Linked DNA regions of Pseudobacteroides sp.. The protein of the gene in region 1 binds, or shares a complex with, the protein of each later gene. Links are inferred from orthologs where the notes say so. Each region holds a gene or a part of one and is shown on either strand. Other genes may lie near its edges. The genes, in order: nusB and rpsJ.

Region 1 (9,534 bases):
AGATGAGTTTTGGAGGAGTATATGATTGAATTTTTAAGAGGATGGACTATTAATATAGTAACTTTGGTTATATTTATTGTTCTATTGGAGATACTCGTTCCTTCAGGCAAAATGAAGAAGTACATAAATCTCATTTCGGGTTTTCTTATCATGATCACCCTTATAACTCCTTTTTTGAAGTTTATCCAAAAGGAACAAGACTTAAAAGGTCTGGAGTTTTCGGAGACTGTAAACATTAACAAGATAGATATTGATCAAAAGAGTAAATTACTTAGTAAAAATCAATCAAAGCAAATAATTGAGGTGTATAGACAAAAAATTATAACCCAGTTGGAGAGTTATATAAAACAAAATGAAGAGATAGAATCTGTCAAGGCAGATGTGACAGTTGATGAAGACTCGAGCTCGGAAAAATATGGAGAGATTAAAAGAGTATACATGAGTCTCAATTTAAAAAAAAGCCGAGAGGAAAGCAATACTGAAATAAAGATGATACCAAAGGTAGAAAAAATCCAAGTTGGCCCTGGAAGTGGGATTTGGATAAGCAATGCCCATCAGATTAGCAAGAGCAAAACAGAATATGAAAACAATGTGGAAAGCCAGAGTGTAGACAGCAAGAATATTGAAGGCAGTAAAATAGACAATAGGCTTAATGCCCAATTGAAAAAGAAAATAAATGAGCTTTTGGGGGTGGAAGAAGAAAACATTATAATAACATGTGGCAGCGAAGGAACAAAAGCCCAAAGATAATTTACAAAAGGATGAATGGGAGAAGAGTATGATAGGGATTAAAGAATTATTGGAAAAGCTGTTTCAAAATAAAAACAAAAAGAAAATAATAGAAAACTCAGTAATAGTTATTATAATAGGAATAATTGCCATAGTGGCAGGAGGATCACTGTTCAAAAAGAGTGAAACTAAAAAAGAATCGCTAAATGAGACCACTATTAAAACCCAGGCGGCATCTGCAAAGGTAGAGCCATCAGAAAATGACTTTAATGAAAAGAAGCTTGAAGAGCTGCTAATGAAGGTAAAGGGAGCAGGAAAGGTGCATGTGATGGTGACATATGTATCAGGAAAAGAGATCGTACCAGCATATGACAAAAAGAGGAATGAAAGTGACACCCAGGAAAAAGATTCAGGTGGAGGGGTAAGAAGCATAAAGCAAAACGACAATGAAGACAAATTGGCTTATGAAGAAAGCCAGGGTAACAGTAAAAAACCTATAGTTTTAAAGGAATTGCTTCCTGAAGTCAAAGGTGTAGTGGTGATTGCAGATGGTGCCTCAGACCCGGAGGTTAAGGAAAGACTTGTAAGAGCAGTACAGGTTCTTTTGGATGTTCCTGTTCACAGGGTTGAGGTGCTAGAAAGCGGAGCTGGTTATGCTAAGTAATGATTGAAAAAAATAATGATTAAATAATTTTTTATTATAAATTTGTTCGTATATGAATATAAATTAGATGACAAGTATAAATGAGACATGAATATGTTAATTAAAAATATTTAAAAGGGGGATTTAGTATGATGGTATTTAAAAGAAAACAAATTGTTGTACTATCTTTAGTTTTAATGTTGGTGGTTGCAGGATATCTTCAGTACAGTTATAAAAAAGGCAGTACCTCGGTAAATAACGATAATTCAAGACTTGGCGAAGCTGTTTACGTCGATAGCGATTATACTGTTTCAGCTGATGATAAAGAAGCAGATAACAATAAGGATAAAAAAGAAGACAGCAAGGATGTAAAAAACAAAGATGAGAGCAAAGATAAATTAAACGATAAGGATAAAACAAAAGGTAGTGATACATCTGACAGAAAGACAAGTGAAAATTTGGATGCTTCAAAAGAGGCAAATGACTTTTTTGCACAGGCAAAGCTTGATAAGGAAGTGAGCAGGGGCAAAAGTGATGAAACATTAAAAGCTATAGCGCAAGATCCTGCATCATCAAAAGATGTTAGAAATAAAGCTTTAGAGAAAGCAACCAGGATGGCGGAAAATTCCGATAGAGAAATGAGAATTGAAAATCTGATAAAGAAAAATGGAATTAGTGATGCAATAGCTTTCTTTGCAGATGACGGCAGTGTAGACATTGTGGTCAAAGCACCAAACCTTTCATCAGCTCAGACAGCACAGATATATGATGTTGTGTCAAGACAAGCAAACTTGGAAATAGATAAAATAAGAATAAAAAATATATTTTAGGCATTGATCCTCCTAATATTGCTAATACTTATATATAATGATATAATTAACTCCTGACAAAGAGTGTTTAAGTGTTACATTCTCCGGACGGGGAGGGTTTTTAATGGAGGAAATCAATCATGAGCTTTTAAGTGATCTAGGTACAGTCAAGGTCACTGATGAGGTTGTTGCCATAATTGCAGGGATTGCAGCTATGGAAGTACCGGGTGTTGCGGGGATGAGCGGCGGCATTGCGGGAGAAATTGTTGAAATGTTAGGAAGAAAGAGCCTCTCGAAGGGTGTCAAGGTTGAAGTTGGAGAAAAACAGGCAGCAATAGATCTATATATAATTATTGACTACGGCTGCAGGATACCTGATGTGTCATGGGATATACAAGAAAGAGTAAAGAAAACAGTAGAGACAATGACAGGGTTAAATGTAGTTGAAGTTAATATTCATATACAGGGTGTCAATTTTGATACCGAAAATAAAAATGGCACCATAAATGAAACAAAATAACTCAGATGTAATAATAACCCCATTTAGGGTTTATTTTTTTAAAGATTTAAACTATAATGAAATATATATAAAAACTACCATTGTCATAATACCCATAACAAAAGAGGAGGCAAAAGTATGAACAGTACATTAAAACGGGCTATATTAGGTGTGTATTTTGTATTTATTATTATTTTTACAATGGCAATTATGCTATTAATAGTTATGCCTGACTCCTTTGAAAGCATTTCAACATATATATCCTCCAACCTTCTTGGTAATAATATATTCCAGTTTGTTGTGTTTTTCGGAGGGTTGGCCATCCTTGCAATAACCGTTATACTGTTGTTATCAGGCACAAGCGATGATACAGATAAAAGAACTGTTAGCAAGAAAACCGAAATAGGGGAGATTAAGGTTTCATTAAATTCTATCGAAAGTATTGCACTTGCTGCCACAAAAAGGCTTTCCGGTATCAAGGAAGCTAAGGCTCATGTATATAAAGGCGTGGAAGGTGTTACTGTCATAATAAAAGCTATTGTATTGGCTGATGTTAACATACCCATCCTCTCTGAGGATATACAGGTCAAGGTTAAAAAAACCATAGAAGACACATCCGGCATAAGGGTACTTGAGGTAAAGGTGGTAGTTGACAATATATTTGTTGGATATAATAAAAATAGGGTGGAATAACCTTGGAGGCTGACTATATGAATAAGGACACAATATACAGTTTTTATAAATCTCACAAAGGTGAAGTAAATGGGGCAATAATAGGGCTTTTAATTGCAATTTCTGTTCTTATGATTGGGTTGTTAAAGTTTATTTTTATTGTAATTTGTATGGCAGTGGGGTATTATATTGGTAAGGTTATTAGTGTTGACAAAGATTATTTGAGAAAGCTCCTGGACAAGATTTTTCCACCAGGGACTATAAGATGATGATTTGGCTAAACTATTTAACGAATTTAAATAAAAAGCTTATCTACTTAAGGTTAATAATTTGGCATACGTAAAGCTTGTTTGGAGGTAATATTTAATGGGACGTAGAGCAGCCCGCGAAACTGCAATGAAGCTCTTATACCAGTTGGAAATACAGAGGGATGATAAAGAGCAGCAGATACAGTACGTTTTGGAAGAAGAGAAATTAACTGATAATGACAAGGTATATGTTAACCAAGTCCTAGATGGTGTCCATAGTAAGATTCAGGAGATTGACGAGCTTATAGAAAAGCATGCTAAGGGCTGGAAAATTAATAGAATTTCAAAGGTTGACTTATCAATATTAAGGCTAAGTATTTACGAAGTATGCTTTAGGGAAGATATACCCTTTAATGTTTCCATAAATGAAGCTGTAGAATTGGCAAAGAAATACAGCACAGAGGATGCAGGCTCATTTGTTAACGGTATCCTAGGCAAAGTATCCAAGACATTTCCTGTACCCGTAGATGGATCTAATGAATAGTATATTTTAAAGTATATTAACACACATACCATATTCTTAGGTAGTGTGTTAATTTGCAGTATGGAGGTTTTATGCGTCAGATTCTCACGGTTTCTGAGATTAATAGGTATTTAAAAAATATAATAACTAAAGACATATTACTCTCCGGATTTTTGGTCAGGGGGGAGATTTCCAACTATAAGAACCACTATTCAGGGCATATGTATTTCACATTAAAGGATGAAACCAGCCTTATAAAGTGTGTTATGTTCAGAACCTACAACAGTGAATTGAAATTTAATCCCGAAAATGGTATGAGGGTAATCATAGGAGGCTATATTTCGGTTTTTGAAAGAGATGGGCAGTACCAGCTCTATGTTGAGTCCATGCAGCCTGATGGAATCGGAGCCCTTCATCTTGCCTTTGAACAGCTAAAGCAAAAGCTTGAGAGGGAAGGCCTTTTTGATCACATATATAAAAAGCCGCTGCCGCTTTTGCCGAGGGCTGTTGGGGTTGTTACATCATCAACAGGTGCAGTGCTGCGGGATATAATAAACATAATAGGCAGAAGATACCCGAATATTAATATAAAGGTATGCCCTGTTGCGGTCCAGGGGGAAGGTGCGGCAAAACAAATTTCCAGGGCAATTGACAGGTTTAATAAGCTTTGCTGTGTGGATGTTTTAATATTGGCCCGCGGCGGCGGATCTCTAGAGGAATTATGGGCATTTAACGAGGAAATTGTTGCAAGAAGCATATTCAAATCTGAAATACCTGTTGTTTCCGCTATTGGGCACGAAACAGATTATACCATATCGGACTTTGTTGCAGATTTGAGGGCCCCTACACCTTCAGCTGCTGCAGAAATAGTAGTTCCTGAAAAGGTTGCACTGAAAAACGGTTTGAATAATCTGATATACAGGTTGGCAAGCTCATTAAACAAGAATCTTGTTGTTCAAAAAAGCAGGCTTCTGCGTCTTACTGAAAGTGCTGCATTTAAGCAGCCATTTGACAGGGTATATCAGGAAAGAATGAGATTGGATATTCTTCAAAAGAGTCTTATAAGAGCCTTACAAATGAACTTCTCAACATATAAAACCAGATTTGCGGTATTAGCTGGAAAGCTTGATGCATTAAGTCCACTTACAATTATGGCAAGAGGCTACAGCATTGTTAAGGACAAAGAAAGTGGAAAAGTAATACAGTCGGTAAATGATGTTTACAATGGGACAGAATTGGAAATAAACTTAAGAGATGGTACAGTGGGTTGTATTGTAAAATAAGGGATTGATCAAGATTATAGGAAGTTATTTTCTAGTCATTATTGAGGAAGGGGATTAATCGGAGTATGGAAGGTAAGAGCTATGAAGAAGCCATATTAGAGCTGGAGGCAATAGTAAGAATGCTTGAAAGGGGAGAGCTTTCTCTTGAAGAATCCCTTGAAGCTTTTCAGAATGGTATAGAGTTAACCAAACATTGTAATAAAAAGCTGGATGAGATGGAAAAGAAGATAACTATTCTTTTGGAGAATGAAAAGGGCGAAATAACAGAAAAAGACTTTTTGGTTGAATAAATTTTGGAGGAGCAGGACAATGGAGTTTAATAAAAGGTATGAGCTTTATCTTGATTATATAAATGAAGCACTAGAGAAGGTTTTAGTAGTAATGAATACACCGGAAAAAACGTGTTATGAAGCTATGAGGTACAGCTTAATGGCTGGGGGAAAAAGAATTAGGCCAGTACTGTCATTAGCAGTGTGCGATCTCTTCAAAAAAGACTTCAGTGAAGTAATTTCATTTGCCTGTGCCATTGAAATGATTCATACATACTCACTTATTCATGATGATCTTCCTTCCATGGATAACGACGATTACAGAAGGGGAATGCTTACAAACCATAAGGTATATGGCGAAGGTTTGGCAATTCTTGCAGGAGATGCCCTTCTTAATTATGCCTTTGAGGTGATGATAGAAGATATCTTAAAAAGTACTCATAACATGCTTATGAGGGTAAAGGCCATGGGGTTTATTGCAAAATCATCAGGTGTTAAAGGAATGATCGGTGGACAGGTAGTGGATCTCCAGTCTGAAGGTAAAAAGGTTCCGCTGGAAACCCTTTCTTATATGCATAAATGCAAGACCGGTGCCATGATAAAGGCTCCTGTTGTTTCATCTGCAATTATTTGCGGAGCTGACGATTCTCAAATATCAAGCCTTTCAACCTTTGCAGAAAAAATTGGTATGGCTTTCCAGATCAAGGATGATATCCTTGATGTTGAAGGTGATCTGTCTACTTTAGGTAAAAACAGCGGTAGTGATGTTTCCAATGACAAAACTACCTATACTACTGCATATGGTTTGGACGGTGCAAAGAAAATTCTGGAAGATGTAACAAATGAAGCTGTAGGTGCGATTGATTGTTTCGGTACAGAGGCTGAATTCCTCAAGGACATTGCTCTTTACATTGCAAAAAGGATTAATTAAACCTAATAGTTTTCTTAATCATTAATGAGCATAATGCCGATAATTTATTGAGCGATGAATACTTTTGTGCTATAATTTTTACTTAATGGTAATTTATATAGAAAAGATAAACCGAAAGAGAGATGAAGGTTTTTGGGTGGTATTTTAAATGATATATGCTCACCGGATGACATAAAGAAGCTTTCAATAAATGAGCTTGAAGAACTTGCCGCAGAAATCAGGGCGTTTCTAATAGATAATGTGTCAAAAACAGGAGGACATCTGGCTTCAAACCTTGGGGTTGTAGAGTTGACACTAGCTCTCCACAGTGTGTTTAACACTCCTGATGACAAAATAATATGGGACGTAGGTCACCAATCATACGTACATAAGATTATTACGGGCAGAAAGGACAAGTTTGGCACATTAAGACAGTTGGACGGCATATCGGGCTTTCCTAAAGTCGATGAATCCGAACATGACAGCTTTAATACAGGACACAGCAGTACCTCTATTTCAGCAGCTTTAGGCATAGCAAAGGCCAGGGACATCAAGAAGGAGAAGTATTCGGTTATAGCAGTTATCGGTGATGGTGCATTGACCGGAGGGATGGCATTTGAAGCATTAAATGATGCCGGAAGGTCTCCCAATAATCTTATTGTTATACTCAATGACAATGAGATGTCCATATCAAAGAATGTAGGAGGACTTTCAAAGTATTTAAGTAAAATTAGAACAGAACCCTTTTATTTTAAGGTAAAAGAGGATTTGGATATCATATTAAGCAAAATCCCTGCTATAGGCAAAAGTGCTGCCAAGGCTTTAGGCCGGGTTAAGGGATCTGTAAAATACATGATTATGCCGGGCATATTCTTTGAGGAGCTAGGCTTTAAGTATTTTGGCCCTATAGATGGCCATGACCTTGCGGAGCTTAATAAGGTACTGTCACGGGCTAAAACTATGAAAGGTCCTATTTTGCTCCATGTGTGCACCCAGAAAGGAAAGGGTTATACCTTTGCAGAAGAAAGTCCGCATCTTTATCATGGAATATCACCATTTGAAATTGAAACAGGAGAAGTGCTTTCAACCGGAGGTCCTTCATATTCTAATATATTCGGAAATGAGCTTATAAACCTTGCTCAAAATGATGAGAAGATTGTCGCCATAACTGCAGCCATGCCTAACGGTACCGGACTTGAACAGTTCTCTAAGAAATTCAATGACAGGTTCTTTGATGTGGGAATAGCTGAGCAGCATGCGGTTACTTTTGCAGCAGGTCTGGCAAGGAACGGCCTCAAACCTGTTTTTGCGGTGTATTCTTCTTTTTTACAGCGTTCATATGATCAGTTGCTTCATGATGTTGCCCTGCAGAATCTTCATGTTGTTTTTGGAGTAGACAGGGCAGGAATTGTAGGCGACGACGGAGAAACTCACCAGGGATTGTATGATCTGTCATTTTTAAGCCATATCCCCAATTTTACGGTGATGGCACCATGTGATTATGAAGAAATGAGAAAAATGCTTAAGTTTGCATTTTGTGAGCATAATGGCCCTGTTGCCATAAGGTATCCAAGGGGTAAAGGACAGGAGTGTCTCTTGGAGGGTGATGAAGTCAAGCTAGGCCAAGGCCTTCTCTGTAAGGAAGGAAATGATCTGACCTTCCTATCCATAGGGACAATGTTTGAAACAGCACTAAAAGTTACAGAGGAGCTTACAAAGCTTGGAGTTTCTGTTGAGCTTATTAATGCCAGGTTTGTGAAGCCTTTGGATGTTAAGCTTATTGTCAATTCAGTCATGAAAACAAAAAGAATGATTACATTAGAAGACAACACAATAACCGGAGGGTTTGGCAGCAGCGTCCTGGAGATGATAAATCAAAGAGGAATCAATGTCAAATCAAGGCTCTTTGGTTTTCCGGATCAACCTATCATCCATGGCTCTAAAAACGAGCTTTTTAAAAAATACAAACTTGATGCAGACTCCTTGGTTGGAGAAGTTCTTAAAATGTTTAAAAAGAAGTAAATTCACCACAATATAAGGATAACAGTATAAAAAGGAGGAGCTATCTTGGATGTATCACAGGTAATGGCTTTATTACGACCAGGACTTTTTGTAAGGGTGCAGACAAGCCAGAACAATTCCTGGTCTATGAATACATTTTTAAGAGTGAATAGGGATTCTCTTATCATGCCCGTTACTCAAGATTTGCTGGCTTCCTCGGTTTTGATAAATGATTTTGTAAAATGCAAATTTAATATGGGTAAGAGTATAATAACCCTGACTTGCATGGTGGAAGATATATCCTTAGCTCTTCCTCAAACAATAAAATTAAAGGCAATAAAGATAGATGTGTTTCAGGATATGAGAGAATCGGCCAGATACGATGCAAGTTATTTTTGCAAGATTATAGGAATTGATGAGAATTTTGAATATATCGGAATAATAAATGATTTAAGCGAGTCCGGGACTGCTATAATATGCAAGGATCAAATAAATATGAATGCCAACATAAGACTTGTGTTTACAGCTTTTGGTTCCATGAATTTCAGTGGTTTCGCACAAATAGCAAGAAATAAAAAAACTTTGGACTACAAAATAGAATATGGGCTAAAGTTTTTTAACCTTACTGAGGATGAAAAACAGCAGATTCTTGTAATAATAAAGCAAGAAAAAATAAAGATGGAGAGCAACTTTGCAAGGTTTTGCTCAAATTATGGGTTGAGTGCCATCTACTAGGATGTTTGGAGGAAGTAGTTTGGAAAAGGAAAGACTTGATATACTATTAGTTAAAAAAGGATTCTTTGAAAGTAGAGAAAAAGCACGAAGCACTATTATGGCAGGTCTTGTTTTTGTAAATAAAAATAAGGAAGATAAGCCAGGCTCAAAATTTGATATAGAGTCACAAATTGAAATAAAAAATAATGCTGTGCCTTATGTAAGCAGGGGAGG
Region 2 (7,083 bases), on another replicon or contig:
ATAACATAGGGATAACTCTGTATCTTTCAGTGGTATATTCAATTTTTTCAAGTAATTTGTTTGTGCCTAGAATAATGAATATATTATTTACAACACTTATTTCCTTGCTTATTTACTTAATATACCATGAGTTGAAAAGTAAAAAAAATAAAAAAAGCATTATGGAATTCTAATTATTGCAAGCTTCTTTCCACCTGCTATATGTATGAATAATTTAGTTTACAATGATATAGTTTCATGTTTTTTCTTTCTAGTTAGTGTTTATTTTGCAATTAAATATGTAAAAAAACATACTATAAAATATGCATTGTTATCCTCTATATGCCTTAGTATAGGGAACTTTTTAAGATCAGTTGGAATTATATTTCTTTTGGCAATTATAATATATATAATTATAAGCCGGTTGAACTTAAGAAAAATAATTCATTTTATATTGCTTGCTGTTGTAATAATTAATATACCATTTAATGCAACCAGCTTTATTCTGCAAAAAAAGGGGGTAATCAAGGAACCTCTTGGAATCAGCTCTGCACCAGCATTAATGTGGGTCAATATGAGTATAGGGAAAGACACATTTGGATACTGGGACGGTGGCGAAAGCTACAAAATCTACTTGAGTGATTGTAAGGGCAACAAGGAAGCCAGTGAAAAGGTATTTAAGGAAAAAATAAAACAAAAAGTAAAGGAAATGGGCATATTAGGCTTTACTGAAATGTATTTTAAGAAATCCTTGTGGTTATGGACTGAGGGAACATATCAATGTTTGTATTACGGTATGAGCCACACACAGCCAGGTGGATATTCCTATGAAATACCTGTATCAAAATTCTTTGTAGAAAATCTAAAAAGGCGTGAATATATAAATTGGATACTATATGCAACTAACTACTTAATTAATATAGTTATTCTTATTGCTTTAATAATGTCAATAAGAAAGAACAAGTATAAGTTTTCATTATTTGTAATTATTATTCTCGGATTTATAGGATTTTATCTTTTATGGGAAACCAAACCCAGATATATATATTTATGCTACCCGTATTTAATCCTTTTATCGTATGCAAGTCTACGAAAAGTATTTTCTTGTTTTGAAAGTATTGTAAAGAATAAATTTAGTGAAAAATTTAATTAAAAAAGCCTTGCATAATGAGCAATATTATAGTAAAATATTAAACGTTGTGACATGACATACGATGAAACTGGAGATTGCTGCTCATGAAGCAGGTAACTTCAGCGGAGAATGTCCGATTCATGAAACCGGGCGACAAGTCACTGTACATTTTGCAAATAGCAGTTTTGTGTTTGTGTATTGGAGTACAGCCCAGGTTATATTGCCTAATAGGCCTTATAATTTCTGGGTTTTTATATGTAAAGGTATGAAACACCCGGCATAGTGTACAGATTAATGCTTGTTGTAAGTAACAAATTGAGTATTTAAAAGGAGGCTTTTGTAATGGCAAACAAGCAAAAAATAAGAATTCGTCTAAAAGCATTCGACTATCAGGTTCTTGATCAATCAGCTGAAAAAATAGTTGATACTGCTAAAAGAACTGGAGCGAAAGTATCTGGACCGGTGCCACTACCGACAGAAAAAGAAATAATTACTATATTGAGGGCTCCACATAAGTATAAGGATTCCCGTGAGCAGTTCGAAATGAGAACTCATAAAAGATTGATTGACATATTACTGCCAACTCCAAAAACAGTAGATGCACTTATGAGATTGGACTTACCGGCAGGAGTTGATATAGAAATAAAGCTGTAATAATAGCTTTTAGTCAATAAGGTCAAGTTCGTACATGATAAGTATGAACCAATAACCACAGGAGGGAAGAAAATGAAAAAGGCAATACTAGGTATTAAATTAGGTATGACACAGATCTTTAATGAAGAAGGATTGCTTATCCCGGTAACAGTTATTCAAGCTGGACCATGTGCTGTTGTTCAAAAGAAGACAGTAGACAATGATGGATATGATGCTTTAAAAATAGGATTTGTTGATGTCAGCGAAAAGAAATTGAACAAACCTGAAAAAGGTCAGTTCAGCAAAGTAAAAGTAGCTACTAAAAAATATCTTAGGGAAATAAAAGTACCTGATATGCAAAATTACGAAATCGGTCAGGAAATAAAAGTGAGCGATATGTTCGAAAATGGAGTTCGTGTTGATATATCCGGTATATCAAAGGGTAAAGGCTTCCAAGGAACAATTAAAAGATATGGACAAAAGGGTGGTAAAGAAACACACGGTTCCATGTACCACAGAAGAGTTGGTTCTATGAGTGCCAACACCAATCCGGCACGTGTTTTCAAAGGTAAAAAGCTGCCAGGTCACATGGGTGTAGATAAGGTTACTGTTCAGAACCTTGATGTGGTAAGAGTGGATAGTGAAAAGAACCTCCTTCTTGTTAAAGGAGCTGTTCCGGGGCCAAAAGGCGGATTACTCTACATTAAGGAAACTGTTAAGGCTTGATAAAATGAACTAGGAAGGGAGGAAATGAAATGCCTAAGGTTGATTTATATAATATGAGTGGTGAAGTTGTAGGAAATATAGAATTGCAGGATTCTGTATTCGGAATTGACCCAAATGTTCAGGTTATGCATATTGCGGTATTAAACCAATTAGCTAACAGGAGACAAGGGACTCAATCTACAAAGACAAAAAGTGAAGTTCGTGGCGGTGGCAAGAAGCCATGGAGACAAAAAGGAACTGGTAGAGCAAGACAGGGAAGTATCCGTTCAGCTCAATGGATAAAGGGTGGTATCGTTCTCGGACCAAAACCCAGAAGCTATAGTTACACAATACCTAAGAAGGTTAAGAGACTCGCATTAAAGTCAGCATTATCTTCAAAGGTTGTTGATAATGATATATTAGTACTTGAAAATCTTGCTGTAGAAGATGGTAAAACAAAGAAAATGGCTTCAATTTTAGATAGCCTCAAGATTGACAAAAGTGCACTTATAGTTTTATCAGATGACAGTGATTTAGTAGCAAGAGCTGCTAGAAACATTCCAGGCGTTAAAACAGCATATGTAAATACAATTAATGTATTTGATCTTTTAAAGTATGAAAAGTGCATAATTACTAAGGAAGCAGTAGCTAAAGTAGAGGAGGTGTACGCATAATGAGAAGTGCTGAGGATATTATTTTAAGACCATATATCACAGAAAAATCCAATGATGGATTGAATGAAGGAAAGTACACCTTTATAGTAGCTCCGGATGCAACAAAGACTGAAGTTAAATACGCTGTAGAAAAGTTGTTCCAGGTTAAGGTTCTCAAGGTTAACACTGCAAACTTTGAAGGAAAAGTTAAGAGAATGGGTGTGCACCAGGGCCCAAGACCTGATTGGAAAAAAGCTGTGGTTAAAATTGACTTAGAGCCTGCAGGACCAAAGGAAAAGTATGTAAGGGTTCCTGAGAAGGTTCAGAAGCTCGATAAAGAAGGAAAACCTGTAGTTGATAAAAAAGGCCAGCCAGTTATGGTTATCAAGAAGGTAAATGGTAAGGTTAAGTACAAGGTTGACGAAAAGGGTAGAGTCATTAGGGAAAAGAAGACATATACACCTGGTTCATACCTTGAAAAGGGCGGCGTAATGAAGACTTCAGGCAAAAAGTATAAAACAAGTATTGAAGAGTTTGGTGTAGGTCAATAACTAATGTTTGATAAGGAGTGAGAAGAGATGGCAGTTAAAAAGTTTAGTCCTACTACTCCGGCAAGAAGGTTCATGACTGTTTCAGCTTTTGATGAAATAACAAAGACAGAACCTGAAAAATCATTGCTAGCTCCATTGCAGAAAAGGGGCGGAAGAAATGCATATGGTAGGATAACAGTTCGTCACATAGGTGGCGGTGCAAAACAAAAGTACAGAATCATTGATTTTAAAAGAGATAAAGATGGTATAAAGGCAAAAGTTGCAGGAATAGAGTATGATCCAAACAGAACAGCAAATATAGCACTTCTTCACTATGTAGATGGTGAAAAGAGATATATTATAGCACCTGTTGGATTAAAAGAAGGAGATACTGTTGAGTCAGGTGAAAACGCAGATATCAAGCCAGGTAATGCACTTAAGCTTGTTAACATGCCGGTTGGTACTTTGATTCACAATATCGAATTAAAGCCTGGTAAAGGCGGACAGCTTGTAAGGGCTGCAGGAAATGTAGCTCAGCTTATGGCTAAAGAAGGGGATTATGCACAAGTAAGACTTCCTTCAGGCGAAGTAAGAATGATAAGAATGAATTGTAAAGCAACTATCGGCCAGGTAAGCAATATCGAGCATGAAAACATATCCATCGGTAAAGCGGGAAGAAAGAGATGGATGGGTGTTAGACCTACAGTACGCGGTGTTGTTATGAACCCTGTTGATCACCCTCACGGTGGTGGAGAAGGTAAATCTCCGATAGGTAGACCAAGTCCGGTAACTCCTTGGGGTAAACCAACTCTCGGTCTTAAAACAAGAAAGAAGAAAAACAAGAGCGATAAGTTCATAGTTAAGAGAAGAAATCAGAAGTAATTGTTTTATAGGTCATTAGGCATAAGTAATTAACAGTTTACTTATGAAGGGAGGATTATAATAAATGAGCAGATCTTTGAAAAAGGGACCATACGTTGATGCCAAGCTTCTTAAAAGAATCGAAGAGATGAATGAAAAGAACGAAAAGAAGGTACTCAAGTCATGGTCAAGAGCTTCAACTATATTTCCACAGATGGTTGGTCATACAATTGCTGTTCATGATGGGAAAAAACACGTTCCAGTGTTTGTATCGGAGGACATGGTTGGTCACAAATTAGGTGAATTTGCTCCAACTAGAACATATAAGGGACATGCAGGAAAAAATGAGAAATCCAGCGGTGGAAGATAAGAGTGCTGTATATATGCAAGATAGCTTTGAAAGGAGGAATTCCGGTTGGAAAGACAGATAAGATCAAAAGATGAACTTCTTAAGGATAAAGAACAACTTCTTGAAACTTACAGTTCTGTTCATAGAAGAAGTAAAAAGCCTGTAATCTTGTCAAAGAGAGAAAGAAAGGCTTTAGGAATTGGAAAAGATGAGGGTAGGGCAGTACTCAAATACGCTCGTATATCATCAAGAAAAGTAAAGATTGTTATTGATTTGATAAAGAATAAGAATCTTGAAGAGGCATACGGTATATTGAGATTTACACCAAAAGCTGCTTCCGGTATATTGATGAAACTTATAAAGTCAGCTGAAGCAAACGCAGTAACAAACAACGGACTTGATAAGGAAGAATTATATGTAGCTGAAGCATATGCAACTCAAGGACCTACTTTGAAAAGAATTATGCCAAGAGCTCAGGGAAGAGCTAACAGAATCAATAAAAGAACAAGTCATATAACTGTAGTGTTAAAGGAAAAAGAATAAGTGAAAAGGAGGTTGAAGAATGGGCCAGAAAGTTAATCCACACGGTTTAAGAATCGGAATAATTAAAGATTGGGATACCAAATGGTATGCAAGTGATAAGGATTTCAGCGATCTTTTAGTAGAAGACGTTAAAATCAGAAAATTCATAAAAGCTAAATTGTACACTTCAGGTGTATCAAGAATAGAAATCGAAAGAGCTGCGAATAAAGTAAAGATAAACGTTAATACTGCTAAGCCAGGTCTCGTAATTGGTAAAGGCGGTACAGGTATTGAGGAACTTAGAAAAGAAGTAGAAAAAATGACCGGAAAAAGTGTTTTAATAAACATCACTGAAATTAAAACACCTGATATGGATGCCCAGTTAGTAGCTGAAAATATTGCTACACAGCTTGAAAAGAGAATCTCATTCAGAAGAGCGATGAAGCAGGCGATGTCAAGAACAATGAAGCTTGGTGCAAAAGGAATAAAAACTTCTGTAGCAGGTCGCTTGGGCGGTGCTGAAATTGCAAGAACTGAACATTATCATGAAGGAACTATTCCACTCCAGACATTGAGAGCAGATATAGACTATGGTTTTGCAGAAGCAAATACAACATATGGAAAAATTGGAGTTAAGGTCTGGATATATAAAGGTGAAGTTCTTCCTGCTGTTAAGAAGAAAGCGGAAGGAGGAGATCGTTAATGTTAATGCCAAAAAGGGTTAAACGTAGAAGAGTTCATAGAGGCAGAATGACTGGTGTAGCAACTAGAGGAATAAAGGTTTCAAATGGTGAGTTTGGTTTACAGGCTCTTGAAGCGGCTTGGATAACAAGCAATCAGATAGAAGCAGCCAGAATAGCTATGACAAGGTATATAAAAAGAGGTGGGCAGGTTTGGATTAAAATATTCCCTGATAAACCTGTAACCAAAAAACCGGCAGAAACACGTATGGGTAGTGGTAAAGGTTCACCGGAATATTGGGTAGCAGTAGTTAAACCTGGAAGAATATTATTCGAAATCGCAGGTGTATCGGAAGAAACAGCAAGAGAAGCGTTAAGACTTGCAATGCATAAGCTTCCGATTAAGTGTAAATTTGTGGCCCGCGATAAGGAAATGGACGGTGAAGCAAATGAAAGCTAGTGATTTGAGAGAAAGAACTCAGGCTGAATTAGAAAAAGAAGAGAAGGATTTAAAAGCAGAACTTTTTAAATTAAGGTTTCAGCTTGCAACTAACCAGCTTGAAAATCCAATGAAGTTAAGGGATGTTAAGAAGTCAATTGCTCGTGTGAAGACAATAATACGTGAAAGGCAATTGAAAGGGACTGATAAATAAAAGACCCTGAAGGGAGGTATATAAATTGGATCAAAGAGCACTTAGAAAGACCAGGATAGGTAAAGTAGTAAGTAACAAGATGGATAAGACCATCGTTGTAGCTATAGAAAACAGCGTAAAGCATCCGCTGTATGGAAAGATCGTTAAGAGAACATACAAATTAAAGGCACACGATGAAAACAACGAGTGCAATATCGGCGATAGAGTAAAGGTAATGGAAACCAGACCTTTAAGCAGGGAAAAAAGGTGGAGGCTTGTTGAAGTTATCGAGAAGGCACAGTAAGTCAATGGGAAGGAGGTATTAGATATGATTCAAGTCCAATCAAGACTAAGAGTTGCTGATAACACCGGAGCAAAAGAACTTATGTGCATAAAGGTTCTTGGTG

Evidence for each region.
Region 2: the proteins of nusB (region 1) and rpsJ are in contact, whole or in part, in a solved structure (PDB 3D3B), measured with the Escherichia coli proteins. The link is inferred for Pseudobacteroides sp. from one-to-one orthologs.

The regions. Positions count from the first base shown.
Region 1 is NZ_DATCTU010000081.1:188,233-197,766, reverse strand. What follows is about bases 2,685-5,431. They hold nusB (transcription antitermination factor NusB), read left to right. Parts: upstream 2,685-3,718; coding sequence 3,719-4,144; downstream 4,145-5,431. Other genes in these bases: xseA (exodeoxyribonuclease VII large subunit), read left to right, coding at 4,216-5,406; VIO64_RS12520 (DUF2273 domain-containing protein), read left to right, coding at 3,391-3,621; amaP (alkaline shock response membrane anchor protein AmaP), read left to right, coding at 2,819-3,373; VIO64_RS12530 (Asp23/Gls24 family envelope stress response protein), read left to right, coding at 2,685-2,701. Outside these bases: spoIIIAE (stage III sporulation protein AE), read left to right, coding at 1-6; spoIIIAF (stage III sporulation protein AF), read left to right, coding at 22-750; VIO64_RS12540 (stage III sporulation protein AG), read left to right, coding at 779-1,393; VIO64_RS12535 (SpoIIIAH-like family protein), read left to right, coding at 1,522-2,202; more of VIO64_RS12530, read left to right, coding at 2,306-2,684; xseB (exodeoxyribonuclease VII small subunit), read left to right, coding at 5,472-5,696; VIO64_RS12500 (farnesyl diphosphate synthase), read left to right, coding at 5,716-6,606; dxs (1-deoxy-D-xylulose-5-phosphate synthase), read left to right, coding at 6,739-8,607; VIO64_RS12490 (PilZ domain-containing protein), read left to right, coding at 8,653-9,321; VIO64_RS12485 (TlyA family RNA methyltransferase), read left to right, coding at 9,341-9,534. UniProt on the Escherichia coli protein: Part of the processive rRNA transcription and antitermination complex (rrnTAC). The complex forms an RNA-chaperone ring around the RNA exit tunnel of RNA polymerase (RNAP).
Region 2 is NZ_DATCTU010000041.1:30,836-37,918, reverse strand. Bases 190-3,109 are described here. They hold rpsJ (30S ribosomal protein S10), read left to right. Parts: upstream 190-1,453; coding sequence 1,454-1,765; downstream 1,766-3,109. Other genes in these bases: rplD (50S ribosomal protein L4), read left to right, coding at 2,500-3,109; rplC (50S ribosomal protein L3), read left to right, coding at 1,838-2,470; VIO64_RS07395 (glycosyltransferase family 39 protein), read left to right, coding at 190-1,132. In the rest of the region: more of VIO64_RS07395, read left to right, coding at 167-189; more of rplD, read left to right, coding at 3,110-3,123; rplB (50S ribosomal protein L2), read left to right, coding at 3,681-4,514; rpsS (30S ribosomal protein S19), read left to right, coding at 4,579-4,863; rplV (50S ribosomal protein L22), read left to right, coding at 5,008-5,385; rpsC (30S ribosomal protein S3), read left to right, coding at 5,405-6,067; rplP (50S ribosomal protein L16), read left to right, coding at 6,067-6,504; rpmC (50S ribosomal protein L29), read left to right, coding at 6,494-6,697; rpsQ (30S ribosomal protein S17), read left to right, coding at 6,723-6,980; rplN (50S ribosomal protein L14), read left to right, coding at 7,005-7,083. UniProt on the Escherichia coli protein: Involved in the binding of tRNA to the ribosomes. Part of the processive rRNA transcription and antitermination complex (rrnTAC). The complex forms an RNA-chaperone ring around the RNA exit tunnel of RNA polymerase (RNAP).